Regions from separate parts of the Bifidobacterium intestinale genome, predicted to be linked through region 4. Evidence: riboswitches for the same ligand, from Rfam matches in the RefSeq annotation. Region 4 holds a riboswitch; each other region holds the start of a gene.
The links. Region 4 has a riboswitch for thiamine pyrophosphate ahead of thiM (hydroxyethylthiazole kinase). Riboswitches for the same ligand answer to the same signal wherever they lie in the genome.

Region 1 (7,389 bases), on a different contig from region 4:
ATGCGGCCGGTGACCTCAGGGAAGTTGTTCGTCTCGGACAGGCGGTTGTACGCATCCTCCCACTTCTCCTGGCGGACCAGATCGTTGAATTCTGGAATGATGTTGCCCAGTGGGCAGCCGTTCATGCAGAACGGCGTGCCGCAATCCATGCATCGGGCCGCCTGTTCGGTGGTCCAAGGTTGCAGGCCGGATTCGGCGTGGACGTCGAACCAATCCTTGATTCGCTCCTCGACGGGGCGTTCGGCCAGTTCGCGACGGGTACGGACCTTCAGGAATCCACGTGGATCTCCCATGTCAGCGCGCTCCTTCCATAACCTGCTCGTACACCTGTTCCCAGACGCCGGGCGTATTGAAATCGATATTGTTCTCTTCGGCGTTCTTCATCGCCTTCTGCATGGCGAGGAAGTGCTTCGGCACGATGTGCGTGAATCGCTTGGATACATTCTTCCAGTCGGCGAGCAGTCCGGCCGCGAATGCGGAGCCGGTCTCTTCCGCGTGCTGCTTGACCAGGCCGTGCACGATTTCGTCCGACTCACTGTCGAGCGGTTCGAACAGCAGTGCGCCGTTGGTGGCGGCTGCCGGGTTGACCTGCTTCATGTCGAGATCGAGCACGTACACGTGACCGCCGGAGAAGCCTGCGCCGAGGTTACGTCCCGTGGGACCGAGAATCACGACGGTGCCGCCAGTCATGTATTCGCATCCGTGGTCACCGACGCCTTCCACCACGAAGGTGGCGCCGCCGTTGCGTACGCCAAAGCGTTCGCCGGCGCGTCCCGCCACGAACATCTGGCCAGAGGTGGCGCCGAAACCGGTGACATTGCCTGCAATCACGTTCTCATGCGGATCAAAGGTGATGCCCGCTTCCGGACGCACGACCATGCGGCCTCCGGACAAGCCCTTGCCTGCGTAGTCGTTGACTTCGCCGTATATGCGGATGGTTTCGCCGCGTGGGATGAACGCGCCGATGGACTGGCCGCCCGCACCGTGGAAGGTCATGTCGATGGTGTCGTCCGGCAGACCTTCCTCGCCGTAGCGCTTGGTGATCTCGTAGCCGACCATGGTGCCAAGCGTACGGTACACGTTGCGGATTGGCATCTCGATGCGCACCGGCTCCTTCTTCTCAAGGGCTGGCTGCGCAAGCTCGATGAGCTTGTTGTCGAGCGCCTTGTCGAGCTCGTGGTTCTGCTCGATGGTCTGATGCAGGATGGTTCCCGGAACCGGTCCCGGCTGCATCAGCACGTTGCTCAAATCGATGCCGTCGGACTTCCAACGCTTGATCGCTTCGTTCTGATCGAGGCATTCGACATGGCCGACAGCCTCCTCCAAGGTGCGGAAGCCAAGCTGTGCGAGCAGTTCGCGCACTTCTTCGGCAATGAACATGAAGAAGTTGATAACGTGCTCCGGCTTGCCCTTGAAGCGTGCGCGCAGTTCGGGATCCTGGGTGGCGATGCCCTGCGGGCAGGTGTTCTTCTGGCAGGCGCGCATCATGACGCAGCCTTCGACGATCAATGCGGCGGTGGCGAAGCCGAATTCCTCGGCGCCAAGCAGGGCTGCGATCACCACGTCGCGTCCGGTCTTGAGCTCGCCGTCGCACTGCACGGTGATGCGCGAACGCAGGCCGTTGAGCACGAGCGTCTGCTGGGTTTCGGACAGGCCGATCTCCCATGGGGTGCCGGCGTGCTTGATGGCGTTGAGCGGAGCCGCGCCGGTGCCGCCGTCGTAGCCGGAGATCAGCACCACGTCGGCATGGCACTTGGCCACGCCGGCGGCGATGGTGCCGACGCCGAATTCGGAGACGAGCTTGACGTGCACGCGAGCCTTCGGATTCGCCATCTTCGCATCGTTGATCAGCTGCTTCAGATCCTCGATGGAATAGATGTCGTGGTGCGGCGGCGGGGAGATGAGCTCTACGCCCGGGGTCGCGTGACGCACCTTGGCGATCCACGGCGGGACCTTGGCTCCCGGAAGGTGGCCACCCTCACCCGGCTTGGCGCCTTGGGCGAGCTTGATCTGCAAATCAGTGGCGTGCACGAGGTAATCGCTGGTCACGCCGAAGCGCGCCGATGCGATCTGCTTGATCTTGCTGTAGCGCAGCGGATCGTTGATGCGATCCTCGGATTCGCCACCTTCGCCGGAGTTAGAACGTGCACCGATGGTGTTCATCGCGATAGCGAGGGTCTCATGCGCTTCCTGGGAGATGGATCCGTAGCTCATGGCGCCGGTGGAGAAACGCTTGACGATCTCGCTGGCCGGCTCGACCTCGCTGATGTCGATCGGCTTGCGGTCGGACTTGAACTTCATCAGTCCGCGCAGCGTCATCAGACGGTTGGAGGTGTCGTTGATGTGCGCCGAATACTTCTTGAACATGTCGTAATCACCGCGCTGGGTGGACTGCTGCAGCAGGAAGATGGCCTCAGGATCATTGAGGTGATCCTCGCCGGTGCGGCGCCACTTGTACTCGCCGCCGGTGCGCAGGTTGCGGTGCGGACGGGCGGTCCACTGCGACGGGTAGGCCACACGGTGACGAATGGCAACCTCTTCGGCCAGTTCGTCGAGTCCGACGCCGCCGACGCGGGAGGTGGTGCCGGTGAAGTATTTGTCGATGACGTCCTTGTTCAGGCCGATGGCTTCGAACAACTGCGCGCCACGGTAGCTCATGATGGTGGAGACGCCCATCTTGGCCATGATCTTGAGCACGCCGGTGGACAGCGCGTTGGTCAGGTTCTTCACTGCGGTTTCGGCATCGACGTTGAGATACCCATTGCGGGACAGGTCTTCGACGGATTCGAACGCCAGATACGGGTTGACTGCTGCCGCGCCGTAGGCGATCAGCAGAGCGACATGGTGGATTTCGCGCACATCGCCGGCCTCCACGACCATGGAGATCTGGGTACGCGTGTGTCTGCGCAGCAGGTGGTGCTGCACCGCGGAAGTGAGCAGCAGTGATGGAATCGGTCCCCACGTGTAGTTGGATTCACGGTCGGAGAGCACAAGGAAGTTGGACCCGTTTGCGATGGCCTCATCGACTTCCTGGAAGATTTCCTCAAGACGTTCCTTCAGTGCCTTACCGCCGCCTGCGACCTGATAAAGACCCTTGACGACGAACGGCTTGTAGTAGCCGCCGAGGATCTTGGCGCGGTCGAGGCGCTTGAGCTGCGCCATTTCGTCGGAGTTGAGCACCGGCAACGGAATGAGGATCTTCTTGGCGTGCAGTTCGGAATCGGCCAGCAGGTTCGGCTCGGGACCGATGGCGGATTCGAGGCAGGTCACGATCTTTTCGCGTTCCCAGTCGAGCGGCGGGTTGGTAACCTGCGCGAACTTCTGGGTGAAGTAGTCGAACAGCATGCGGCTGCGGGAAGAGAGCGCGGCCATAGGCGCGTCGTTGCCCATGGATCCGAGCGGTTCCTTACCGGTGTTGGCCATCGGGGCGAGCAGCAGCTTCAGGTCCTCTTCGGTGTAGCCGAAGGCGCGCTGACGGCGCTGCACGGACTGACCGGAGTGGTTGACGTGCTCGCGCTTGGGCAGCTGGCTCATCTCGACGGTGTTGCCTTCGACCCACTGGCGGTACGGATGCTGGGCAGCGAGGTTCTTCTTGATTTCTTCGTCGGGGATGATGCGGCCTTCATCGGTGTCGACGAGGAACATCTTGCCCGGCTCCAAGCGGCCCTTGGACACGATGTGCTCCTCGGCGTTCTCCGGAAGCACGCCGGTTTCGGAGGCGAGCACGATGTAACCGTCGTCGGTGAGCTGCCAGCGGCCGGGGCGGAAGCCGTTGCGGTCGAGCAACGCGCCGACCTGAGTGCCGTCGGTGAAGATGATGTGCGCGGGGCCGTCCCACGGTTCGATCAGTGTGTTGTTGTATTCGTAGAACGCCCTAACGTCGGGATCGAGCTGGTCGTTCTTCTCCCATGCCGGCGGCAACATCATGGAGATGGCATGCGGCATGGAACGTCCGGACAGGTGCAGCAGTTCGAGGCATTCGTCGAACGTGCCGGAGTCGGAGTAGCCCGGGGTCGCGATTGGCAGCAACGGCTTGAATTCGCCAAGCAGTTCGGAGCTCAGGCGGCCTTCTCGCGCGGACAGCCAGTTACGGTTACCCTGGATGGTGTTGATCTCGCCGTTGTGAGCCAGCTGGCGGAACGGCTGTGCGAGCGGCCAGCTCGGGAACGTGTTGGTGGAGAAACGGGAGTGCACGATGGCGATCTTCGCCTTCATGCGCTCATCGGAAAGGTCCAGGAAGAAGGGTTTGAGCTGCATGGTGGTGAGCATGCCCTTGTAGGTGATGGTGCGTGCGGAAAGGGACGCGAAGTAGATGCCCACCTCGTGTTCCACACGCTTGCGGATGCGGAACGTCTTGCGGTCCAGTTCGATGCCGGCGAGCTGCCCTTCGGGGTCGGCCACGACCAGCGTCTTGAACGCGGGCATGCTGGCGAGCGCCTGCAGTCCGAGTCCGTCCGGGTTGGTGGGTACGACGCGCCATGCGAGTACTTCGAGGCCTTCTTCGCGCACGATTTTGGCGATGGCCTGTTCTTGTTGGCCGGAGGTGGCGATGTCTCGGTCGAGGAACGCGATGCCGGCGGCGTAGTGGCCTTCTTCGGGTAGTTCGACGCCTGCGGTGGCGCGCATGAATTCGTCGGGCATGCTCATGAGGATGCCCGCGCCGTCGCCGGTGTTTTCTTCGGCGCCGACCGCGCCACGGTGGTTGAGGTTGACGAGCACTTCAATGGCGTCGTCGACGATTTTGCGTTCGGGGCGCTTGTTGAGGGTGGTGACCATACCCACGCCGCAGGCGTCATGCTCGGCGCCGGGATCGTACATACCTTGGGAATCATGGATCGTGAGATCTAACGGGGTGTGGAAAGTCACCGAAACCACCTTCAATGTTTTTGGGCAAGAAAAGTCTTGCGGTTCTTTAATGCGCGGTTTAGAATAGCGCGCCTTTGTGTCGTGGATATTTCCGTGTCCATATAACGAATACCCAGAAAAGTCAAGGTACATTTTCTTGAGGAAATGTGGAGAATTCACAACGCACTGGGCTCTCATGCCAACTCATCCAAGTATCGACGCATGCCGTTATGCTGGTTGCCTGTCCGAATAGCACAGGGGGAGTCGATATGTGGCTGAGACGGGCTTTGCCCGGACCCTCATACCTGATCAGGGTAATGCCTGCGTAGGAATGTCACGAACAGTGCGCACATGCGTTCCCCTGTGTCGGCGATCATAGACTGGTCGCCCCCGTAAGGAAGAGAGGGAATTGGCATGTCTGCCATGTCGCAACCGTCCGTTCAGAGCGGATCCGATTCGAAGAAGCTCACTCCAAAGAACGTTTTGCTGGGCTTGCAGCATGTGTTGGTGTCTAATGTGTGGCTTGATCCGGTATTTGTGGCCGGTGCCATTGGGTTGCCGTTGGCCTTGTCTTCGAATATGGTGAACGCCATTTTCATCGTGTCCGGTTTGGTCACGTTGATTCAGGCCACGAAATTGGTGCGTCTGCCGATTGTGCAAGGTCCGTCTGCCGCGTTTGACGCGTTGATGATTGCCGCTGGTACCGCCGGTTCGTTGGCTGCGGCTGGCACGTCGATTTTTGTTAGTTCGCTGATTTTTCTGGTGTTGTGTCTGACTCGTGTGATTGAGAAGATGCGTTTTCTATTTGCGCCGATGGTTTCCGGCGTGATTATTTTTCTGGTGGGCGTTTCGCTGTCGAGTTTCACATTGAGTGAGTTTCTTGGCGGCGCTCCCGGCGATGACGAGTTCGCTGATCCGAAGACGCTGGCCGTGTCTGTGGTGACTTGCGTGTTGGTGGTGGTGCTTTCCCAGTTCGGCAAAGGCATGGTCAGGGCGCTTTCCTATTTGATTGCGCTGGTTGTCGGCACTTCGCTCTCCATAGTGTTTGGCATGGCGGATTTTTCCGGGGTTGCGTCCAAGCCTTGGTTCGGTCTTCCTCAGATCATGCCATATGGCGGTTTTGATTTTGATGCTGCGGTTTTTGTACCGTTCTTCATCGCATATATGGTTGCGATTATGGAAGCGCTTGGCGTGTATCAGGCGGCCAGCGAGATTCAAGGCGTCAAGCTTGAGGATCGCCAGGTTCGTTATGGTTTGTCCGGCGAAGCGGCTGGTTCCGCTATTTCTTCGCTGATCGGTGGCTTCACCACTACCGCATATCCACAGAATGTCGCTTTACTGAAGGTTACGGATGAGGGCAAGTCCCACACACGCGTGCCGGTGATCATCGCCGGTGTGGTGTTTGTGGCACTTGGTTTCGTGCCGAAAGCCGGCGCGATGTTGTCGCTGATTCCCTCCCCTGTAATCGGCGGCATTTTCCTTCCGGCTGCAGCGAGCCTGATCAGTACGGGCTTCAATACACTGCGCAAGGCAGAGCCGGACGACCGATCCCAAGTAGTCATCGGCTTGTCACTGCTGTTGGGTATCGCGTTGCCGAACGCATTGAGCGGTCTTGAGGGCGGCGCTCACGTGTTCTTCTCTAATTCGATTCTGGTCGGCGCGTTCTGCGTGGTGATTCTCAAAGCGTTGCTGATCGATTTGCCGAATCTAATCAATCGTCGCAAAACAGGCGTGGGCAACAACGGGGATCAGGCACAAGCTTGATTCATGGCCAACCGTTACCGAAATTCAACATAGGAAAGGAACATTGCATCATGACATCGATGTCGCTAAACACTGAAGCGCAGCAGGTCAAGGCAGATGTGCTTGAGTTCATCGAAAAATACGGATGCGAAACCGCGCCGGATGAGGCGTTCGACGCACTCGCACGACAGATTTTCGCTTTTCAGTACGCTCATAACATGCAGTATCACGCGTATTGCATGTCTCGCAGGGTGACTCCGCAGACGTTGTCCAGCTGGATGGATATTCCACCGATGCCGGTGGATGGGTTCAAGATGCTGACGCTCACTTCGGTTCCCGAGACGGAGTGCGAGGCCGTGTTTATGACCAGCGGCACCACGCATCCTGGCCAGCGTGGACGCAACTATCATCCTGATCTTGAGGTGTGGGACGCTTCGATGATCGGCCCGTTCCGTCATTTCATCATGCCGGACCGCGAGCGTATACGCATCGCAGTGCTCTCCCCCGCTTGGGAGATGAATCATAATGGTTCGTTGGCCCGTTATCTGACGCGTGCGGTGGAGCGGTGCGGTAGCGAGGGCAGCGGCTTCTTCTTCCATGAGGATGGCTTGGACTTCGCGGGCGTGGAGAGATTCCTCAATCAGGCGGTGGCCGATGGCGAGCCGGTGATGCTGATGGGTGCCTCGTCCGCATACCTGTATCTGCTTGACTATCTTGCCAAGCAGGGCAAGACCTATGCGTTGGCGAAGGATTCGCGTGTGTTCGATACCGGTGGATTCAAGAGCACAAAAACCGATATGA
Region 2 (7,389 bases), on a different contig from region 4:
GCGCGGATAATGATCCGTGCGGTTTTTACGATTATGAGGATCGCATGGACCATGGCGAAGATTTCGAAGACATTTATCCCGACGTGGTACGCGAGCAGGGTGAGGAGATCGCCGAGATCTTCCGCGATTACATCGAACGCTACGACGATGCGCTCCCCCGCATGATTCCGAATATGGAACAGCTGCTGCGTGATTTAAAGGCTGCAGGCTACGGAGTGTGGGGGTTGACGAATTGGTCGCATGAGACGTTCCATTTCGCCTTCGAGCGTTTCCCCCAGCTGGGCGAGCTGCTGCAGGGCACGATCGTGTCTGGCGTGGAAAAGATGCACAAGCCGAATGCCGACATCTACGAACTGGCGCTGAACCGTTTCAATCTTAAGCCGGAATCCAGCGTGTTCTTCGACGACACCGCGAAGAATGTCACTGGAGCGCAGGCTGTGGGCATGCATGCATTCCAGTTCGTCGATGCCGATCAGGCGCGTCGTGATCTGAAATCCTTGGGCATGAATTTCTGACTGTTTCAAAACGAACACCTGAATTAGCAAAAAGGCCGGGCCGCACACATGTGAACCGCACCCCGATTGTTGGACTGAAGAAATTCAGATTCGATGACCGAAGGTGCGGTTTCATTATGTGTGACGGTTGCAGGAAGCATTACGGCGGCGAGTCCGACGCGTACATCGCGCACTGGAACATCAGACGGCGTCGGGAAAAGCTCGGGGACGCACCCCGGAGGAGTTCCGAAGAGCGTCTCAGTATTGCTTTGGCGTTACTGCGAATTCCGGCTACGGCGGAACAGCAGATAGCTGTACGCAGAAGGAACGAGCGCTGCGCCAACCGCTATCGTCGCAATAATTGCGGCCATGAGCACGTCGCTCACAGGCACGACAGAGCTGACGACGCCCGCTACGACCAATAACACTCCCAACACCATGAAAGAGATGCCACCTACACGCTGCGTGCGTTTCCAATTGGTTTCATCAGCCAAAGCCCAAGGCGTTCTGACGCCGAAGGTGTAATTCTGGCGCATGCGCGGAAGGTAATTTCCCACGCCGACGAACAACGCTCCCAGCACCACGCAAACGATAAGCCCAACAGGACCACCGGTAGCTGGGATCACGCCGAATGCGGTGGCTTCGGTGAACCATGTGATGCCGCACATGATGAGCGTGAACGCGATGACGAATCCACGATACAGTCCGCTGGCCTTCATGTAGCTTTCTCCCTTGGGATCCATCTTCGGGATGATGAGGAAAAGTCCCAAGCACAGTAACGGCAATATATCAAGAATCAACGTTATGGCTCTCGGACCGTAGCCATTGACCGAACCGTCGGCACCCCAATGAATCGGCACGTTTTCGGGAAGTCGACTGTAGCAAGCAAGATGTGCGGCAACATTGACCAAGCACAGCACAACAAGTGCAATGCACACGTTGCGGCTGATTGGAGCGATCTTCTCCCTCGAATCATTCTTATTCACGCTTTCAGCATTGTTGATGTTGTTATCGAAAGCTTTTTTGGAATCATCCAGATTGTTCCCGCACATAAGATTCTCCTTTATTGACCGTCCGTTTGCTTATTGTTTTCATTGCCGTCCATGAACCCCATGAACCATCCGATCAGATCCTGCATCACCGTGGTGTTGAGACTGTAGATGATGTTTTGCCCGTGCCGTTCGTCGGTTACCAGTTCCGCGGTTTTCAGCGTGGTCAGATGGTGGCTGATCGATGGTTTGCTCATGTTGAATTGTTCCGCGAGCTCACCGGCCGTCATGTCACGTTCGCGCAGCAATTCCAAAATGCGCCGTCGCGTGGGATCGGAGAGCGCTTTGAACCCCTCTCCTGCCATGCATTCCTCCTTTACGATACTGAATATTTAGATATTTTCTTATTTAGACAATTATCTAAATATATGCTCCGGACATACATATTCACGCCCGCGCGTTTACCACGGTTGACGAATCATAAGTTCATGAAGGAGGACGATGATGTCTATGCAACCGAATGCCGCTGATCGTAGGGCGGGTTAATCATGCGGTCACGCCAATAGTAGACGTCATCATGTTCGCCGATTTCGCGATACACCTTGCACGGCTGGCCGAATGCGACCACGTTGGCGGGAATGTCTTTGGTAACCAGCGAACATGCACCAATCACCGAATTATCGCCAATAGTGACGCCAGGAAGTACGGTAACGTTGGCACCCAACCACACATTGCGGCCGATGGTGACCGGCAGAGAATACTGTGTGATCTTCTCGCGCAGGTCAGGACGAATCGGATGGCCGGTGGTAACGATAGTGCAGTTCGGGCCGATCATGGTATGTTCGCCGATATGCACTTCACCATCATCAACCAACGTGAGGTTGAAATTGGCGTAAGCATATGCACCAAAATACGTGTTGCATCCCCAATTGGCATGCAACGGCGGTTCGATATAGGCGTCCTCGCCGAATTCGCCAAGCAGTTGGCGTGCAATTTCGATACGTTGCGTCATTTGACTGGGGCGGGTCGCGTTAAAGTCGTACAGTAGTTCCATCTGTTCCTGCTGCGCTTTGATCATCTCTTCGTCATCGCAGGCATAGATCAATCCGGAATTCATAGTGTCAAGCACTCGTTGCGGCACAGTCATGGCAGCCTCCTTGCAGTCATTCACACTCGTTGCGATTATATACGAACTCAACGCAACTCATGCCGTGATTCCGCATGCCTTTCGCAATCCTCTGCACAATCATCGTCTGCGGCTAGCGAAATATTTCGCATGTTCGGCGGTGTGACCGTAAGTGCCATTGAACTCCCAATCACCACATCAAAACATCGCCAGTTAACCTGTTGCAGCCTTGGCTTCCGACACGATCAGCGGGCAGCCAAAATTTGCCAACGTGATTTGGTAAGGATATTCACATGCTCGACACGCACCTCATGCATAAGAGGCACCGACACCTCATCGCACGTGTGATGATAGACAAAACCAACCTTTTCCTGCACCCGCTTCGACTTCAGATTGCCATCATAATAACCGCACCAAATCGCACTCATACCAAGATCAACAAAACCATGACGGATAATCTCCCTAGCTGCCTCCGGCATATAACCCCTCCCCCAGAAAGGCTTGCCCAACCAGTAACCCAACTCACACTCATCATCACGATCCGTCATACCCGTATGACCATTAAGCTTTAACTCAATCGAGCCAATGGGGTTATTGCTGCCGCGCTCGCAAATCGCGCAGCATTCCTTGCCATTGAGCACATGACGAATCGTATTGAGACTTTCTTCTTTCGATCGGTGTGCGGGCCAGCCCGCGATAGGTCCGATATCCGGATCTTTCGCATAGACGTACAAGCTTTCCGCATCTGTTTCAGTCCAAGCCCTCAATGTCAGCCGTTCCGTCTCCAACATGTAGTCAACCTCTTTCATACGCAATGCATTGAACTGAGGTATAGCTTAGCCTGCAAGGAGAGTTTTGCCATGAGATGCGCGGTGGGGCGTGATACGGATGAAGACGATGCATGCGAAAGTGACGACGGGTCTGACTCACCTATGGGCTTCGGCGAAAGGCTACGTCCAGTGCAGGGCGTAGGTTCGTAGCCAACACCTAAAGCAGGGGGGCTCCTCAACGGAGCTGAGATAGGCGAATGCCTGACCCTTTGAACCTGTTGGTTAACACCATCGTAGGGAGCGAAGAATGAGCGTCATCGTGCACACGCATTTCCAGCGTCAATCGGCATCCGTAAAAGTCAACGCAACAGACGCGTCGGCAAAACAACCTGCATCGCGAAATCATCAAGCGTAATTTCGCTTTCTATCCCGTGTATCCAAGAATACGAGGCATGTCAGCGTATCCATTTACTGACGGAATCAAATTTTCCCAACCCAAAACAGCATAATCAAGGGGGAATCATGAACAATTATCCGTATGCGTCGATGCGAGACAGCTTCGACCTGAGCGCCTATTTTGTGGTAGGCCCACAGGATTGCAAAGGTCGACCGATCACCGACGTCATCGATGACGCATTGCGCGGGGGCGCAAGCTTTATCCAACTGCGCGCCAAAGACGCCGACGCGAAGGACCTTACCGACATGGCGCGTGATATCGCGCAAATCATCGAAGACAACAACAAGTCAGATTCCGTGGCATTCGTGATCGACGACCGCGTGGATGTGGTCTGGCAGGCCCGCAGCAAAGGCATCAAGGTTGACGGCGTGCACATCGGACAGACCGATATGGAACCGCGTGAAGCCCGCACGCTGCTCGGCGAAGACGCCATCGTGGGATTGTCGGCGGAGACAGAAAGCCTGGTCAGACTCATCAACGAATTGCCCAATGGCTGCATCGACTATATCGGTGCGGCGCCGCTGCATGTTTCCGTCACCAAGCCGGAAGCGTCCGTAGGCGGCAATGACGGTTCCGGTCGCACGCTTGACAAAGAGCAGATCAACACCATTTGTTCAGCCAGTGGTTTTCCGGTAGTGGTAGGCGGTGGCGTGACCGCAGATGATATGGAAATGCTGGCGCGTTCAAAGGCGGCAGGCTGGTTCGTGGTGTCCGCGATTGCAGGAGCCGATGATCCGGAAGCCACAACCCGCGATATGGTAACGCGTTGGAAAGCCGTACGTGGCGACACGAAGCACGGATACGCACCGCGCATGAAAGCCCAGAACACAGCGGAAATCAGCCCTAGCAACGCAGCCGACGGCGCATCCGGTGAAAAGAAGTTCACCAATGCGAAGGAAGCCAAGGCCGCATCCAAGCTCGCCAAGCAGCAGCGCGTCGACATTGCCGCACGCGATTCCAAACAGCGCGACAAAGCGCATATCCGCAAAACCACGCCGGTACATTTCGAAAACGAATTCGGCTCCTACGATCTGGAAGTGCCATACACCGAAATCAAACTGTCTGACACTCCTGGCGTCGGACCGAACGCGCCATTCAAGGACTACAACACCGAAGGACCGAAATGCGATCCGAAAGAGGGACTCGCTCCCCTGCGTTTGGATTGGATTCTTGACCGCGGTGACGTCGAAGAATACGAGGGACGTCGACGCAATCTGGAAGATGACGGCAAACGCGCCATCAAGCGTGGCAAGGCTTCCAAGGAATGGCGCGGCCGCCAGCATAAGCCGATGAAGGCCAAGGATCATCCGGTGACGCAAATGTGGTACGCGCGCCACAACATCATCACGCCGGAAATGCGCTATGTAGCGGAACGCGAGCATTGCAGCGTGGAACTGGTGCGCAGCGAACTGGCCGCAGGACGTGCCGTCATGCCTTGCAATATCAACCATCCTGAGGCTGAGCCCATGATCATCGGCTCGAAGTTCCTTACCAAGCTCAACGCCAATATGGGCAATTCGGCGGTCACTTCGTCTATTGACGAGGAGGTGGAGAAGCTCACGTGGGCCACCAAGTGGGGTGCTGACACCGTAATGGATCTGTCTACCGGCAACGACATTCACACTACGCGTGAATGGATTCTACGCAACTCCCCCGTGCCGATCGGCACCGTGCCAATGTATCAGGCACTCGAAAAGGTGGAGGATGACGCTTCCAAGCTCAGCTGGGAACTGTTCCGCGACACGGTGATCGAGCAGTGCGAGCAGGGTGTGGACTATATGACGATTCATGCCGGTGTGCTGCTGCGTTTCGTGCCATTGACGGCGAACCGCATGACGGGCATCGTTTCGCGTGGCGGTTCGATTATGGCTGAATGGTGTTTGCAGCATCATCAGGAAAGCTTCCTGTATACGCATTTCGACGAATTGTGTGAAATCTTCGCCAAATACGATGTGGCGTTCTCACTGGGTGATGGACTTCGTCCGGGATCGCTTGCCGATGCGAACGATGCGGCACAGTTCGCCGAACTGATGACTTTGGGCGAGCTTACCCAGCGCGCATGGGAACACGACGTGCAGGTGATGATCGAAGGACCTGGCCATATTCCGTTCGACACCGTGCGCATGAACATCGAAATGGAGAAGGCGATCTGCAAGGATGCGCCGTTCTATACGCTTGGACCGCTCACCACTGACACCGCTCCCGGCTACGACCACATCACGTCGGCGATCGGCGGTGTGGAAATCGCCCGCTATGGCACTGCAATGCTGTGTTATGTGACGCCGAAGGAACATCTTGGATTGCCGAACAAGGACGATGTGAAGCAAGGTGTGATCGCATACAAGATCGCCTGCCATGCGGCTGATATCGCCAAGCATCATCCGCATGCCATCGACCGTGACAATGCCATAAGCAAGGCACGCTTCGAATTCCGTTGGCTTGACCAGTTCAACCTGAGCTACGATCCGGACACCGCCATCGCGTTCCATGATGATACTTTGCCGGCCGAGCCTGCGAAAATGGCGCATTTCTGTTCGATGTGCGGTCCGAAGTTCTGCTCCATGGCCATCAGTCAGAATATTCGCAAAAAGTTCGGCAATGCCGAATCACAAGAGAAGCTTGTGGCCGACGCACAAACCATTGCCGCCGGCATGCAGGAAATGAGCGAGCGTTTCCGCGAACAGGGAGGCCATCTGTATCAGTAGGCTGATCAGCAAGCCGAATCGGTAAGGCTGAACGGTAATCGGTTGCAATAAGCGGGATTGTCAGCTTTTTAAGAAGGCCGGCAATCCCGCTTATTCGATTATTGACATTGACATGCTGCCGGCACTGTTGTTGATTCGCTGCGGTCGGCAGTCCACTATCCAGACAAGAGGGTATAAGCACTCCCCCACGGTCAGCACATGGCTCTAACCTGAGTTTATGACTCTTCTTCAGCTGAAATATATTGTGAAAATCGTGGAATGCGGTTCCATGAACGAAGCCTCGCACGAATTATACGTGTCACAGCCCGCGTTGAGCTCGTCTGTGAAGGAACTCGAAAACGAGCTTGGCATCGAAATCTTCACCCGCTCGTCGCAAGGCATCGCCTTGACCGTGGACGGAGCGGAATTCCTCACCTACGCGCGCCAGGTGCTCGATCAGGCGTCACTGCTCGAAGAACGTTACAAGAACGCGAAGCCACGCAAGCAGCTGTGCTCCGTGTCCACACAGCATTACATATTCGCCGTCGAAGCGTTCGTGGAAATGATCAACTCCATCAAATCCGACGAATACGAGTTCACCATTCGTGAGACGCGCACCAAAGACATCATCAACCAAGTGGCGAACATGCTTTCCGAAATCGGCATCATCTACCTGTCCGATTTCAATAAAGACGTGATCGGCAAGATGTTGCGTGAAAAGCATTTGGAATTCCATCCACTGTTCCGTGCTCCATTGCATGTGTTCATTTCGCGCAACAATCCGCTGGCTGGCAAGAAAAAAGTCACGATGGACGACTTGAAGCCGTTCCCGTTCATCCAGTACGAGCAGGGCGAGGAAGGCAGCTTCT
Region 3 (7,389 bases), on a different contig from region 4:
TCAAAGGCGCGGGAGGAGTGATATGCAAGGTTTTACTGCCCTCACGCTACTCTTAAGCAAGCATCATAGATAGGAATGGAACAAGTTATGGCATTAACCAAGAAGCAGGTCAAGCAGTTGCGCGGCCTGGCCACCAAGCTCAATCCGCTCATCCAGGTCGGCAAGAACGATTTGAGCGAAAACGCCATCAAGCAGGCGGACGAGACCATCGAAAAGCGTGAGCTCATCAAATGCTCTGTGCTCGATGGATCCGGACTGACGGCTAAGGAAGCAGGCGAGGGGTTGGCCGAAGAACTGAATGCGGAACTCGTACAGGTTATCGGCAACCGTTTCGTGCTCTATCGCCGCTCCCACCGCGATGACGTGGAGCATATTCGTCTCGTACGCGAATAAAGCGGGAAACTGACGCGACCAAACATAACAGGGCGGGTGCTTTCTGAAAACCAATCAGAAGGCATCCGCCCTATTGCAATGAAAATAAACAATCGGAAGTCAAGAAGACATGCGATGGAGCGGTGTCAGCGCTCCTGATTCCATTCGGACTTCCACGTGTACTGCATGTCGTACGCGCTGGCCCAGAACATGTACTCGTTCTCCACGCCGGTCACGAAAATGTCAATCAGCTCGCGCTTGCGCTCCTCGCTCACGTCGGCTACCAGCTTTTCGATATGATCGAGCAGCCATACGGAATCCTGCCAGAATTCGTCGGTCTTATACATGTCGACCCAGCTTTTGTACGGATTGTCGTCAAGCGTGTCGGCAAACTCGGCGGCAAGACGGTAGCCATAATCCGCATACACCCAGGCGCACGGCAGCACGGCCACAAGAATGTCGAGAATGTCCTTGCCGTAGGCGATGGAAAGGATATTCGACGTGTAGGCGCGCGCGAAGGCCGACTGACGTACATTGTTCATCTGCTCTTCGGTGATGCCATAGCTGGCCAAGTAGGAACGGTGCACTTCGGTCTCCACCTGCAGGGCGCCGTTTTGCACCTTGAGCATGAACGCCATGATTTCAGGGTCGGTGGTTTTAGCCAATCCCAGAGCGTGCACTCTGGCGTAATCGTTCACATAACGAAAATCCTGCAGCAGATAGAAGGCGAAACGTTCGCGTTGCAGTGTACCTTCGCCAAGCTCGCGGATGAACGGCTGCTGGTAGCCTTCCTCCCAAACCAGGTCAGCGGCCTTGCGCATGCGCTGCGCGAACGGCGGAAGATTGTTGCGTTGGATGCCTTTGGTGGCGTCGAACGCATAATCGAAATCGGTTTTTGATGTCACAGCAGTCACTAGACATGCCTCCCTACGCTGGTGTTAGCCATCAGGTTCAAAGGGTTCAGACCTCACTTGGCCCATCTCAACCCGACAAACACGGGTTCCCCTGCATTACGCCGTACATTATGGCAAAGCCGCCCGAAATGTGCAAGGACCTGTTCGCAGAATGGAATCGTGCCGCACGATGCGAACGCCGTCGATGTTCGGTTGAGGGCGAGTGCAAGAATGGAACGCATGACTGAAAAGCAAGTTGCGAAGAACACCATCGGAAAGCTGGCTATCGTCGTGGTGACGTACAAGCGTCAGCAGCTGCTCGCCACCCTGTTCGAGTCCATCGAAAAACTCACTGTGGCGCCGTGGCGCATCATCGTCGTGGACAACGAGCACAGCGACGTGACCCAAGGCATGGTCGACGATTTCCGTGAAGCGGTCACCGCGCAGTGGGGCAATACCATCGCCGACCAGTCGGGCAACGAAAGTCGCGTGGTGTACGCGCCGCAATCCGACAACCTCGGCGGCGCAGGCGGCTTCTCCGCGGGTGTGAAGAAGGCATATGAGCTGGGAGCCGAATGGTTCTGGGTGATGGACGACGATGTGGCCGTGATGCCTGAAGCCATCGAACGACTCGCCAAGTGGACCGGCAGTCATGATGTGATCCAGGGCAGTCGATACGACTATGATGGCGGTCCGTTCTACTGGCAATACGATTTCATCATTCCCCTCGGCATCCCCAATCCGATCGCTCCGGCCGCATTCGGACGCCCCGGCTACCGCGTGATGGATACCCTATGTTTCGAAGGAGGGCTATTCCGCCGCAACATCGTCGAACAGATCGGCTTGCCGGATCCGCGTTTCTTCATCTACTGGGACGACACGATGTACGGCTATCGCGCCAGCAAAGTCACCAACCCGATCGTGGTGCCCGACGTGATTCTGCGCCGCACTCGTGAAATCGGCAATTGGGATATCGCCGGCGTACGCCAGCTCAACTCCACCTCCGACATGAACCGTTACCACATCATGCGTAACCGAGGCTACATGGCGCGCTATTTCATGGCGTTCGGCGATTACCGTCCGCTGATGTTCGGTCTGGGTACGCTGCTGACCGCCGCCAAGGAAGTCATCCGTCTGGTGATGGTGGACCGAGAGCATGTGAAGACCGGCTTGGTGCAGATCGCCAAGGGTTGGTGGGATTCTCGCAAGCTGCTGCATGATCCGGATTGGAAGCCGATGCCGCCGCTCAAGTGATGGGTCGCACCGTTTTCAGACGGTCATTTTCTTACTATTCGCCCCATGTCGATGCGTTGAATTGACATGGGGCGAATCGTTTGCAGAAAAAAAGTTGCAGAATAAATCATTTCATTGCGAAAAATTATGCAATCGTATTCACCATTTGTGCTTTTCCGGCGCGTTTTGGGGCATGGGGCGAGTTACTATGGCGCTTACCGGTTCGATAACACCCACTATGTACCTTGATAGGAGAGGTCGAAGATGATTGAAACTGCACAGGCGTTTGGCGTTGACATTGGTGGCTCTGGCATTAAGGCAGCCCCGGTTAACCTCGAAAAGGGCGAGTTTGCCGAACCGCGTCTGAAGATCCTTACCCCGGAAGTTTCCACCCCGAAGGCCGTTGGTGAAATCGTTCGCCAGCAGCTCGAGCATTTCGAGGTTCCCGAATCCGCTCCGGTTGGCATCGCCTTCCCGGCTCCGATCCACGTGGGTGAGAAGCTCGGCTACATGGCCAATCTGGACCAGTCCTGGGTCGGCGTGGACGTCACCGAAGTGTTCTCCGAAGCTTGCGGCCGTCCGGTCACCGTGGTGAACGACGCTGACGCAGCCGGCCTTGCCGAACAGCAGTTCGGCGCAGCCAAGGGCCAGGACGGTCTGGTTGTCGCCACCACGCTGGGCACCGGTATCGGCACCGCGCTAATCTTCAACGGCGAACTCATTCCGAACACCGAGCTTGGGCATCTGGAACTGCTCAAGGGCAAGGGCGACGCCGAAAAGTATGCGGCATCCTCCATCCGTGAAAAGCTTGATATGGGCTACAAGAAGTGGGCCAAGCGACTGACCAAGTACTATTCCCTGATGGAGTTCTACTTGGATCCGCAGCTGTTCGTCGTCGGCGGCGGCGTGTCCCGCGTGTCCGAGAAGTTCCTGCCGTACATCGACATCAAGACCCCGATCGTTGCAGCCAAGTTGCACAATGAGGCTGGCATCATCGGTGCCGCGTACTACGCAAGCACCAAGCAGAAGTGATTCCGTGAACCATTAAGGTTCCCAACCTTCATATAAGCGAGAGCCGTCCGATTTCATCGTCGGGCGGCTCTCGCCATTTCATTAATGATTGTGAGGCGAAAGCATACCATCTTGCTTGACGCAACGACTTGCGCAACCCAAGGAGTATGGTGGAGACCATGCGTTTTTCCTCCAGAGTCGATATCAGCGAGCCCAATTTCATCGCCAAAGCGGAAGCGGAAGCCAAAACAAACGGCATCACGCTCGGCAAACTCAACGACTCCAATCCAACCAAGCATGCGCTCGCGCCGGAATTTCTGCCAGACATATACGGCGCCGAGCCACGCGGCCAACAGTATGCGCGCGAAGCGCTGGCCGCATTCCTTCAAGGGCAAGGCAATGATGTTGCCGTCGAAGACCTGTACATACTGAGCTCAACGTCCGAAGCGTACTCGTGGCTGATCAAGCTCCTGTGCGATGCCGGCGATGCCGTGCTCGCGCCGAAACCCGGCTATCCGCTCATCGAATCGATTGCACGACTCGAATGCATCGACATGATCGAATACCAGCAGCGATTCGACGGATCCTGGTATATCGACGTGGCCGAGCTTCGCGAAGCACTCGAAAGTGAAGAAGGCGAACGTATCCGAGCACTGGTGCTCATTAACCCCAATAATCCGACTGGCTCATATGTCAAACCATCGGAACGTGAAGCCATCGTGCGGCTTTGCCACGACCATGAGGTGGCCATCATTGCCGACGAAGTGTTCTACGATTACGATCTGGAACCGTTCGACGGCAACGCGCGTCTTGCGGGGGAGAAGGGTGCGTTGACTTTCGCATTGGACGGGTTTTCGAAAACTTTGGCTGCGCCGCATGCCAAAGTCGGTTGGATCCAAGTGTCCGGTCCGGCAGGAGAGGTGGAAGAAGCCAAGCGCCGGCTCGACGTGATCGCCGACGACTATCTGCCGATGAGCGAAATCATCGCCAAACAGATTCCCCTCATGCTGCAGACGGCTCCAGCGCAGACTACGCGCATAAAAAACCGCGTGCAAGCCAATCTCACCGCATTGCATGCCATGCTGGACGCCGACGAAAACGGCATGGTCAGTGTGTTGCGTGCCGAGGGCGGATGGAACGTGCTGTTGCGCGTGCCGAGCGTACTTGACGAGAACGAGTTGGTATTGGACATGATCGAACGCCATGGAATTTCAGGCCAACCCGGTTACTTCTTTGATATGACGTCGAACGGCTATCTTGCGATTTCGCTACTGCCGGAATCCGACGAATTCCGGCATAATGTGCAAGTGGTGCTTGACACCGTCAACACAATGATCGCTTGAATCGTGCCGTTGTGCCGCAATTAACGCCAAAAGCGGCACAACGACGCCATTCGGACAATACGATCGATCGGAATATGAATCAGGCTTTGGAAGCCTCGTATTTGGCTCGGATGAGATCTGTGTAAAAGGCGACAGCCTCATGTGGATCACCGTCGAACACAACCTGATGGTCGTCGACCACCAGTGTGCGGTCGATCGCATATTCCGCACGAGTGATCAGTTCCGTGTCATGCGTGGCGAACACCACTTGCTTGTCGTAACTGAACAAGGCCTTCGCCACATGCGCGGACGCCACCTCATCCAAACCCTTGGTCGGCTCGTCGGCAACAATCACCGCGGGAGAGAAGCTCAATGCGGAAGCGATCGCCAGCAGATGGCGCTTCTCGCTATCCAACGCGGAAGCAGGCTTGCGCGCGACCGCAGCCAAATCAAAATGCGCGAACAGATTGCCGATAATCGCCTGACGTTCGCTTTCCGGCACCTTATGCTTCTTCAACGGCTCATCAATCGCCTCACGAATGGAATCCGCCTTGTAATAACTGTTCGGAATCTCCTCGCGGCGAACACGACCGATCATCGACTCGATACGTTTCAGATCACGCTTCACCGACGGATCGCATACAACGCCATTCGCGCCGATGCGTACCGAACCGGACGTCGCTGTCAACGCGCCATCCAACAACTGCAATAGCGTGGTCTTACCAGAACCATTCAACCCGATCACGGCCACACGCTTGCTTTCCGGAGTGATCGTCAACGACGTCGGCTTCAAACCGACATTGCCATCCTCATACGTGTGGCCAGCCTGGTCGAGTGTGAACGTGACATCATGCGCCACTTCGGGACGCTTGGATGAGAACAACGAATCGAAAAAACCCATGCTGCCCATTCTACGGGCGTGCCGAACCCGCCACATACGAAACGGGGACAGAAACCCAAACCCCTACAAGGAGTTCAGATTCCAGTCCCGTTAAGATTCGCGAATGCCTACGCGTCAGGCGAAATAGAATCCCGAGAAATCGTGCTTGTACACACGATAGATGTATGCGCTGTTCAACGTCATATGGAACTGCACCAACAGATCGCCATCCTCGTCGTACTGGCCGAACAGGCCCTTCATGCCCGAATCGATGAGAATCTGGCCGTTGTCCAATTCCTGTGCGGAACTGACATACGGTGAATACGGCACGTCGAACGACGACACTTCCGTATACGTGCTTGCATTCTCGTCGACCAGATACTTGCGATACTGCGACTCCGCCGTGTCGGAAGACAGTTCGGTCGAGATGCCGTCAATCACCGTCCAGTCAAAATCAGGACGCGTCAGTGAAGTGCCGAAATTATTGTCGAACATGTACAGGTAATATTGGCCGTCAGGCAGCGAATCATCGGCGACGTATGTGATGGAATGCTGTCCGCCGGTATCGGAAAAATCTCCGTTTTTCGTCAGGAAGCTGCTGACCTCATCGGTGCCTGCCCACACGGACGGCTCGCCGATCATATAGTCGAGCGTCGGATCCGATTCCATATCATCCACCTTGATGATGGTGGACGTTTCGCGTGCGGAGAACAACGCGGAACCATCATCCAACAGTTGGATGGTGTTGCAATGCAGCCAATCCCAACGATTCTTGGCGCTCGAATCCGACTCGTCGGTTCCCGCATGCGTGGTGGAGCCCTTATAGTCGGCGAACAGTTCACCGAAATCCACCAAGCTCGTCACACTGCCGGTGGAGGTGCTGAGCTTGATGACCTGATCTTGCACGGCATTGTCATCGCGGCCTATCTCGGTGGCCAACAGCACGATGTCTCCATTGGAATCCATCGCGTAATCGTGGTGCAGAATATAGTCGGATCCAAGATCATAGATCTTCTCCAACTTGCCGAGACGGTTCATCGCCACCATATGGTGCGTGGAAGCGGAGAACCACATGAGTCCGTCATCGTCGAACAGCAGACGATGCGAACGATAGTAGAGCACGGGAATCTCGCCGCGCAGCACGCCGTTCGTATCGTAATAGAACATGAAGTCCTGTTCGTCGGAATCGTTGCCGAGAATGGCATACAGGCCATCGCCCAGATCTTCGCCGGAATCGGCTGCGACGGTCTGCTCCAGCTGCACTTCCTCATTGCCAAGAAGGTAAGCGCCCTTATGTTCGAAGACATGTGTACGGGATTTGCCATCGGCGTCGGTCAACGTGATGGTGATGGTGTTCTTCTCGCCGGGAATAAGGCCGAGTAGCTGGAATTCATGGGTTTTGCTGTATTGCGATTGCTGGTAGGCGTCACGGGTGAAATCCGTGTAGCCGTCTGCATGCACGGTATAGGAGACGGCAACCGCGTCGTCGGTAGTGAAATACACATACAGCGACGTGGTGTTGGTGCCATACGGATTCTCGGTGACGAACATGTCGTCTTCCGTGGCGGCGAACTTGCTTTTTCCCTGCTCGAGCTTGTCGTCGGCCATATCCTGATAGTCGACCGTGTACACATTCTCGATACGTGCGTTCAGCCGTTCGATCCTGTTTTGTCTGATG
Region 4 (7,389 bases):
CTGTGCAAGCTGCTGAATCTGCGCGGCCTGCTGCTGGGCACGCTCATCCTGCTGCTGGGACTGTGCCGCATGCTGCTGCGTGAGCTGCTGAGCTTGGGCGACCTGCTCCTGAGCCTCTTCAAGCCTTGCATTGAGCTGCTGGATCTCAGCCGCCTGCTGCTGGGCCACCACAACCTGCTGCTGGGCGGAAGCCAGCTGACGGGACAGGTCTTCGGTCTGCGCACGGAATGCGTCGCGCTCATGCTGCATGGATGTCAGCTGTTCGCCCAAATCCGCCTGGCCGGCAGCTTCAGCCGCCTGTGCGGTGAGCTGGTCAACCTGTGCGGACAGACGATCCACCTGATCCTTGAGCTGTTCGTTCTGAGCCGACAGAGCACGGTTGCTTTCCTCAGCCTCGGTAAGCTTGGCTGCTGCGACCTGAGCTGCCTGAGCTGCCTGATCACCAGCGCCGGCTGCCTGCTCAGAGGCGGACTTCAATGTCGCGTTCTCCTGCTGCAGGGACTGAACCTGAGCGCTGAGCTCGGAAATCTTGGAGTTGAGCCCCGCAACATCCGGGCCGAGGGCCTGAGTGGACTGGCCGCTGGCGACTGCCTGCTTGCCTAGAGCCTCCACCGTCTCGGTTACCTGATCGAGAAAATCGTCGACTTCGTCGACGTCATACCCCTCTTTGAACCTTACGGTCTGGAAAGTATGCTCTCTGATATCTTTCGGCGTCAACAGAGCCATAAATCTTACACCTCGCTTTGGGCTTGATGCCTTGCTGTTGTTGCTTTCATTTGTTGACTCTAGCACGGAACCACCGATTTTTTGCGAAAAATCGGCATTTGACATGCATTAAATGAGGAAATCAATAACAATGAGAATGAAATAAAGAACGATGAATGCCACATCGAAATAAATAGGACCCATTGGAATAGGGCGGATATATTGGCGTAGCCAGCGCAGTGGAGGCTCTGTCAACTGGTAAACCGCGTCAATCAGCGACGACGCCAACCCCCGTGGACGCCATGCCGACGCCAACACAGCTACCCAATCGAGAATCATGCGAATGAACAGCACCAGAATGTAGGCATTCACCAGAAAGTGAACGACGCTACCGATCAAAGTCAAAATCATGGAGCACCACCATAGCAACAGAACATAACAAAGCCCCCATCACGAGTGATGGAGGCTTTACGCAGTCTGATTTCGCAATGGCTTTCGTCTGCGTCAGTCGGCGAACAAATCGTGCGACGAGCTATTCACCTGCGGTTCCTCAACCTTGATATTCACTTGAGCTGGGCTAAGCAGGAACACACGCGGAGTGACACGTTCGATGGAGCCACGCACGCCGAAAACCACACCCGCGGAAAAGTCCACAATACGATACGCCACGGCCTCGGCAACGCCAGTTAGGTTCAGCACCACCGGAACGCCGTCGCGAATGGCACGTCCGACCAGCTGCGCATCCTCATAGGACTTCGGGTGAATCGTGGTGATACGGCTCACCCTTCCACCTTGGAACGGGTTGGCTTTGGTCTGCTCGCGCGGTGCGGACGTCGCGGCAGGCGTCGAAGCCATCGGGGTCACGGAATGATCGGAATCGAACGAGGTTTCGCCGCTCTCAGCCTCCTCGTTAAAATCCTCGTCACCCTCGGCAACGTCGGTCATGCCCAAATAGGACATCGCGCTTTTCATAAAACCTGCCATGAACGATCCTTTCGCGTCTTCGCGTTGCTTTTAGCGCAGGAAATCCGGAATATCCAAATCGCCGGCGTCGTTCGAAGACACCACTTCATGCTCGGTGGTCTGATCGAATGACGGAACGACGGGTTCCGGAGTGGACGGAACATAAGTGGACAGCGGCTGCACCTTCGGGGCTTCCGGAGTCTGAATGAGCTGAGGCTGCTGCGGAGCCGCCGCCCTCGGAGCAGCAGCTCTCGGAGCCGCGGACAGCGCCGACAGCGGAATCGTATCTTCCGCAGGCTCGGCCTGCTTCTGGGCCTCGGCCTGAGGGGCCTTCTTGGAGTTGGCATCGAAGCCTGCGGCGATGACAGTGACACGCACTTCGTCGCCATAGGCGTCGTCGAGGGAAAGACCCCAAATGATCTGCGCTTCCGGATGGATGGCCTTGCCCACCAGCTGAGTGGCGGCAGCCGCTTCCTGCAGCTTCAGGTCGGACGGACCCGCGATGTTGATCAAAGCACCATGAGCACCCTCGATGCTTTCTTCCAGCAGCGGAGAGCTGATGGCGATTTCGGCGGCCTGGGTGGCGCGATCCTCGCCCCGGGCGGAACCGATGCCAAACAGTGCGGTGCCTGCGCCACGCAGAATGGCGTTGACGTCGTTGAAGTCGACGTGAATGTAAGAATTGGAGGAAATCAGGTCCGTGATGCCCTGCACACCTGCCAGCAATGCAGTGTCGGCGGTCTTGAATGCGTCGACGATACCAATGGTGCGATCGGAAAGCTCAAGCAGTCGATCGTTCGGAATCACAATCAGTGCATCGACTTCCTTGCGCAGATTCTCAATGCCAAGTGCTGCGGAAGCCGCACGCTGGGGACCTTCAAAGCCGAACGGACGGGTAACCACCGCAATGGTCAACGCACCCTGCTGGTGTGCGGCACGAGCTACGATCGGGCTTGCGCCGGTACCGGTGCCACCACCCTCACCGCAGGTCACGAACACCATATCGGCGCCCTTGAGCGATTCCTCGATATCAGACTGATGATCCTGAGCGGCTTTAGCGCCCTTCTCCGGGTCGGCACCGGCGCCAAGACCACGGCTGGTGGCATCGTTCAAGGAGATCTTGACATCAGCGTCGGAACGCATCAGATCCTTCGCGTCGGTATTGATCGCAATAAATTCAACACTTTGAAGACCCTCGGCAATCATGCGATTGACGGCATTACCGCCAGCTCCACCAACACCGACAACCTTGATATTCGTCTTGTCGTTGAAATTGTCAGTCTGGGCAATCTCGCTCACCATAGTCTCCTGTCACTCGCGTTTACGCACAACTTTATCGCAGACACGCCGTAATACGCGCGCTTTTCGCCGTGTGTAACGACGTTTTTTCACTTTTTATTGCTAACGTGTTCATTTCGCCTCAGATGTACCCTCTTTCGGCGCCCCACACGATTTAACCACATCAGCATGTCATGTTCAATAACTGGCATCCATAGGATCATCGCCGAACAGCGCCTGACGTTCATCATGCGTCGTTTCCCGTGATTCCAACCATCCGTAAGGCAAATGCACTTTCTTTGCGAAGCGCACGCGCCCCCTTGGCTTGTCGACCACTCGTTCGGGGAAACGGGTGTCGGGATCCAGCTTGCCTATTTCGGTTCTGACATCCTCAAGATTTTCACATTCCATGAAAGCGCGACGGGTGGAGCCTCCAACGGGGAATCCCTTGAGATACCACGCGATATGCTTACGCAGATCATGCACGGCCATCTGCTCGTCGCCATCATAAAATTCGGTCAACAGTTCCGCATGGCGTTCAACCACACGGCACACGTCTCCCAATGTAGGGTCGACACGCTTGTCGCTGCCGGCGAACGCGTTCTTGATATCGGCAAACAGCCACGGCCTGCCTTGACAGCCACGGCCGATCGCAACACCAGCGCAACCGGTTTCGGCAACCATGGCAAGCGCATCGTTCGCACCCCAAATGTCACCGTTGCCGAACACTGGAATATCTAGCGCTTCGACCAGTTCACCGATTCTGCTCCAGTCGGAATGCCCACCGTAATATTCGGCGGTGGTACGCGCATGCAGGGTAACGGCCCTGCAACCTTCCTCCTGCGCGATATGCCCGGCTTCAAGGAACGTCTCATGCTCGTGGTCGATGCCGACACGAATCTTCGCCGTAACAGGCACATTGGCCGCATCACAGACCTTGACCACGCGTTGGATAATCTCACGGAACAGATCCGTCTTCCACGGCAACGCCGAACCGCCGCCACGCCTGGTCACTTTGGGTACGGGGCATCCGAAATTCAGATCGACGTGGTCGGCCATGTTTTCGTCGATGACGATTTTCGCAGCCTGTTCCACGATTGCTGGATTCACGCCATACAGTTGCAGCGAGCGAATCTTCTCGCTTGGAGCGAAATGACACAACCGCAATGCTTTGGGATTGCGGGCAACCAACGCGCGCGCGGTGATCATTTCAGCTACGTACAGACCGTCAGGCCCGTAGCTTTCGCAAATCACGCGGAACGGCCAGTTGGTCACTCCCGCCATAGGCGAAAGCACCACCGGCGTCTCAACATGCACCGACCCTAAATCAACAGGCTTAATAACCGGAGGAACCGACGGCCTCACCGCGTCGGTACGCGGGTCGAGCACGTCGGATTCCTCGTAAGCAGTCACAATGCTATCTGGCATAAGAACGCTATGGTAACCAGTAACCAGTTTTAGTACAAGCCACCGGCTTCGGCGATCTTGACGGACTCAGGCCAAGCCTCGCCGCCCATCTCGACCGGTACCTGCGGGTAGCGCACATGCTTCTCGCCAATGCGTGCAGACACGTAATCGGCCACCTTGTCGAGTGCGACGCGCTCCTGCTGCATGGTGTCACGTTCACGAATGGTGACGGCCTGATCGTCGAGCGTATCGAAGTCGACGGTGATGCACAGCGGGGTGCCGATTTCGTCTTCGCGACGGTAGCGACGACCGATCGCACCGGCCTCGTCGTAGTCGATCATCCAATCGTGCTGACGCAGGTCGGCTGCCAGATCATGTGCCACGGTCTGCAGCTCCGGCTTCTTGCTCAACGGCAGCACTGCGGCCTTGACCGGAGCCAGGCGCGGATCAAGACGAAGCACGGTACGCTTGTCGACGCCGCCCTTGGTGTTCGGCGCCTCGTCAACGTCGTAAGCATCAACAAGGAAGGCCATGAGAGAGCGGGTCAGGCCTGCGGCCGGCTCGATGACGTACGGCACGTACTTTTCGCCGGTGGCCTGGTTGAAGTAGCTCAGGTCCTCGCCGGAATGCTTGGCATGTGCAGAAAGGTCGAAGTCAGTACGGTTGGCCACACCTTCGAGTTCACCCCAATCGGATCCTTGGAAGCCGAACTTGTATTCAATGTCGACGGTACGCTTCGAATAGTGGGCCAGCTTCTCCTTCGGATGCTCATAGTGGCGCAGGTTCTCCGGTTTCACGCCAAGATCGATGTACCACTGGGTGCGTGCGTCGATCCAGTACTGGTGCCATTCCTCATCGGTACCCGGAGCCACGAAGAATTCCATTTCCATCTGTTCGAACTCGCGGGTACGGAAGATGAAGTTGCCCGGGGTGATTTCATTACGGAAGGACTTGCCCATGTTGGCGATGCCGAACGGCGGCTTGGAACGAGAAGAGGTCATCACGTTCTTGAAGTCCACGAAAATGCCCTGCGCGGTTTCCGGACGCAGGTAGTGCAGCGAATTCTCGTCTTCGACCGGTCCGAGGTGGGTGCGCAGCATCATGTTGAAGTCGCGCGGTTCAGTCCAGTTGCCACGGGTGCCACAATCCGGGCACACAATATCCTTGAGACCGTTTTCCGGCAGCTTGTCGCCATGCTTTTCGGCATAGGATTCCTCAAGCTTATCCGCACGGTGGCGCTTGTGGCAGTTGAGGCATTCGATCAGCGGATCGTTGAACACGGACACGTGGCCGGAAGCCACCCACACAGCCGGCGGAAGAATAATGGACGTGTCAACGCCCACCACGTCGCCACGGGTGACGACCATGGAACGCCACCATTCGCGCTTGATATTGTCTTTCAGCGCAACGCCGAGCGGACCGTAATCCCACGCGGAACGGGTTCCACCGTAGATTTCACCGGCGGGGAAAACAAAGCCACGACGCTTGGCGAGGGATACGACTTCATCGAGTTTGGATACAGCCACAATGCACCTTCTGGTTTGAACGGTTTGGGGTCTTTACAAGCGCAAAGCCTACCTTCACGCGGTGACAGAACGCCACCCAATTGGGTCGTATCTCGCCTGCGTATGGCAGATTCCACATCTCGACATGAGGTTTCTCGCTTATATATGGTAGGTCAAATAGTCAAACCGGCCATTTTCACACCCCCGATATGGCTTTTCTTCGGAGAGGACTGCCATATATAAGCGAGAAGCCTCCGTACAAACCCCATACACATATTTACATATCCATGGTTTAGCAGAATCTAAACAACAATAACTATGTAATTATCTGCTGTTTAAGCTGGATCATAACCACAGATGTGAATCACCTCGAGCAAGGCATCCACGTCAGTAGTACAGTGTCAGGGCCTTTGTATAGGTTGGATACGTTATGTACATGCAGGGGGGCTTCCGACGAAAGTGGGAGCTGAGATAGGCGAATGCCTGACCCTTTGAACCTGTTGGTTAGGACCAACGTAGGGAGCAGACAATGAGCGATAACTCGTTTTCGGCAACGTTGCGTGAACAGATTGCACAGGCAGTCAACAACGTACGAACGACCACGCCTTTGGCGCAGTCGTTCACCAATTTCGTCACGATGAATCTTGTGGCCAACGCGCAGCTTGCCGCCGGAGGCACTGCCGCCATGAGCTTTCTACCGGACGATGTAATCGACACCGCGGAAATCGCAGGATCGAACTACATCAATGTGGGCACGTTGCTGCCGTTCTTCAAAGATGCGCTGCCGGAAATCGCCTACAAACTACACAAGAACGGCAAGACGTGGGTGCTTGACCCGGTCGCCGCGGGCATCGGAAAAACCCGTACCGCCGTTCTCGAATCGTTCCGCACCTATCCGCCGACCATCGTGCGCGGCAATGCGAGCGAGATCATCGCACTCGATGCGATGTGGGGTCTTGCACAAAACGATTCCACCGTTCCCGGCACGCGTCCGGCAGGCGCGGAGGCTGTGGACGAGGTCGATGCAGCTGTTGACGCAGCCAAACGAGTGGCTCGTCATCTTGCCAAACACTCCCCCACCGGTGCTGGTGCGGTGGCCGTTTCCGGAGCGGTCGATCTGGTGACCAACGGCGAGCATGTGTTCCGTCTGCCAGGCGGCAGCGCGATGATGACGAAGATCACCGGCGCCGGCTGCTCACTTGGCGGCGTTACCGCAACATACTTGGCCGTAGCGGAACCGTTGGTAGCTGCGATTTCCGCTTCACTGCTGTACAACAGGGCTTCCGAAATCGCCGAAGCGAAATCTTCAGGCCCGGGGTCCTTCCAAGTAGCGCTGCTTGACGCGCTTTGGAACGTCACAGCCGAGGAAGTCGCCGCCTCCGAAATCATCGTCGACTAGACTTTGCCGAACCCTGCACACTATGCGGCATGTTATGCAGGGTTCGGCAATTGCGTATGCGGAGTATTTCAAAACTTCAGATCACAAGTAAGCAAGAGCAAGTAAGGAGTCATTCATGACCAGCACATTGCC

Region 1: linked by a shared signal. The riboswitch ahead of NBH13_RS01350 (solute carrier family 23 protein) and the one ahead of thiM (hydroxyethylthiazole kinase) in region 4 are both predicted to bind thiamine pyrophosphate.
Region 2: linked by a shared signal. The riboswitch ahead of thiC (phosphomethylpyrimidine synthase ThiC) and the one ahead of thiM (hydroxyethylthiazole kinase) in region 4 are both predicted to bind thiamine pyrophosphate.
Region 3: linked by a shared signal. The riboswitch ahead of tenA (thiaminase II) and the one ahead of thiM (hydroxyethylthiazole kinase) in region 4 are both predicted to bind thiamine pyrophosphate.

The regions. Positions count from the first base shown of each region.
Region 1 covers NZ_JAMOKR010000001.1:318,169-325,557, forward strand. The annotation lists gene NBH13_RS01340 (glutamate synthase subunit beta) at 1-293, opposite strand, end outside; gene gltB (glutamate synthase large subunit) at 295-4,866, opposite strand; TPP riboswitch at 5,093-5,194, shown strand; gene NBH13_RS01350 (solute carrier family 23 protein) at 5,260-6,609, shown strand; gene NBH13_RS01355 (LuxE/PaaK family acyltransferase) at 6,669-7,389, shown strand, end outside.
Region 2 covers NZ_JAMOKR010000001.1:291,079-298,467, forward strand. The annotation lists gene NBH13_RS01230 (HAD family hydrolase) at 1-515, shown strand, start outside; gene NBH13_RS01235 (SdpI family protein) at 770-1,546, opposite strand; gene NBH13_RS01240 (autorepressor SdpR family transcription factor) at 1,558-1,848, opposite strand; gene NBH13_RS01245 (sugar O-acetyltransferase) at 1,992-2,630, opposite strand; gene NBH13_RS01250 (GNAT family N-acetyltransferase) at 2,855-3,418, opposite strand; TPP riboswitch at 3,594-3,696, shown strand; gene thiC (phosphomethylpyrimidine synthase ThiC) at 3,899-6,541, shown strand; gene NBH13_RS01260 (LysR family transcriptional regulator) at 6,759-7,389, shown strand, end outside.
Region 3 covers NZ_JAMOKR010000001.1:75,840-83,228, forward strand. The annotation lists gene NBH13_RS00260 (hypothetical protein) at 1-56, shown strand, start outside; gene NBH13_RS00265 (YhbY family RNA-binding protein) at 88-393, shown strand; gene tenA (thiaminase II) at 519-1,193, opposite strand; TPP riboswitch at 1,279-1,389, opposite strand; gene NBH13_RS00275 (glycosyltransferase family 2 protein) at 1,506-2,519, shown strand; gene ppgK (polyphosphate--glucose phosphotransferase) at 2,763-3,530, shown strand; gene NBH13_RS00285 (pyridoxal phosphate-dependent aminotransferase) at 3,689-4,852, shown strand; gene NBH13_RS00290 (ATP-binding cassette domain-containing protein) at 4,932-5,732, opposite strand; gene NBH13_RS00295 (aryl-sulfate sulfotransferase) at 5,847-7,389, opposite strand, start outside.
Region 4 covers NZ_JAMOKR010000004.1:165,060-172,448, forward strand. The annotation lists gene NBH13_RS06640 (DivIVA domain-containing protein) at 1-726, opposite strand, end outside; gene NBH13_RS06645 (YggT family protein) at 835-1,116, opposite strand; gene NBH13_RS06650 (cell division protein SepF) at 1,210-1,689, opposite strand; gene ftsZ (cell division protein FtsZ) at 1,720-2,970, opposite strand; gene dusB (tRNA dihydrouridine synthase DusB) at 3,145-4,374, opposite strand; gene NBH13_RS06665 (glycine--tRNA ligase) at 4,404-5,879, opposite strand; TPP riboswitch at 6,289-6,397, shown strand; gene thiM (hydroxyethylthiazole kinase) at 6,388-7,257, shown strand; gene thiD (bifunctional hydroxymethylpyrimidine kinase/phosphomethylpyrimidine kinase) at 7,373-7,389, shown strand, end outside.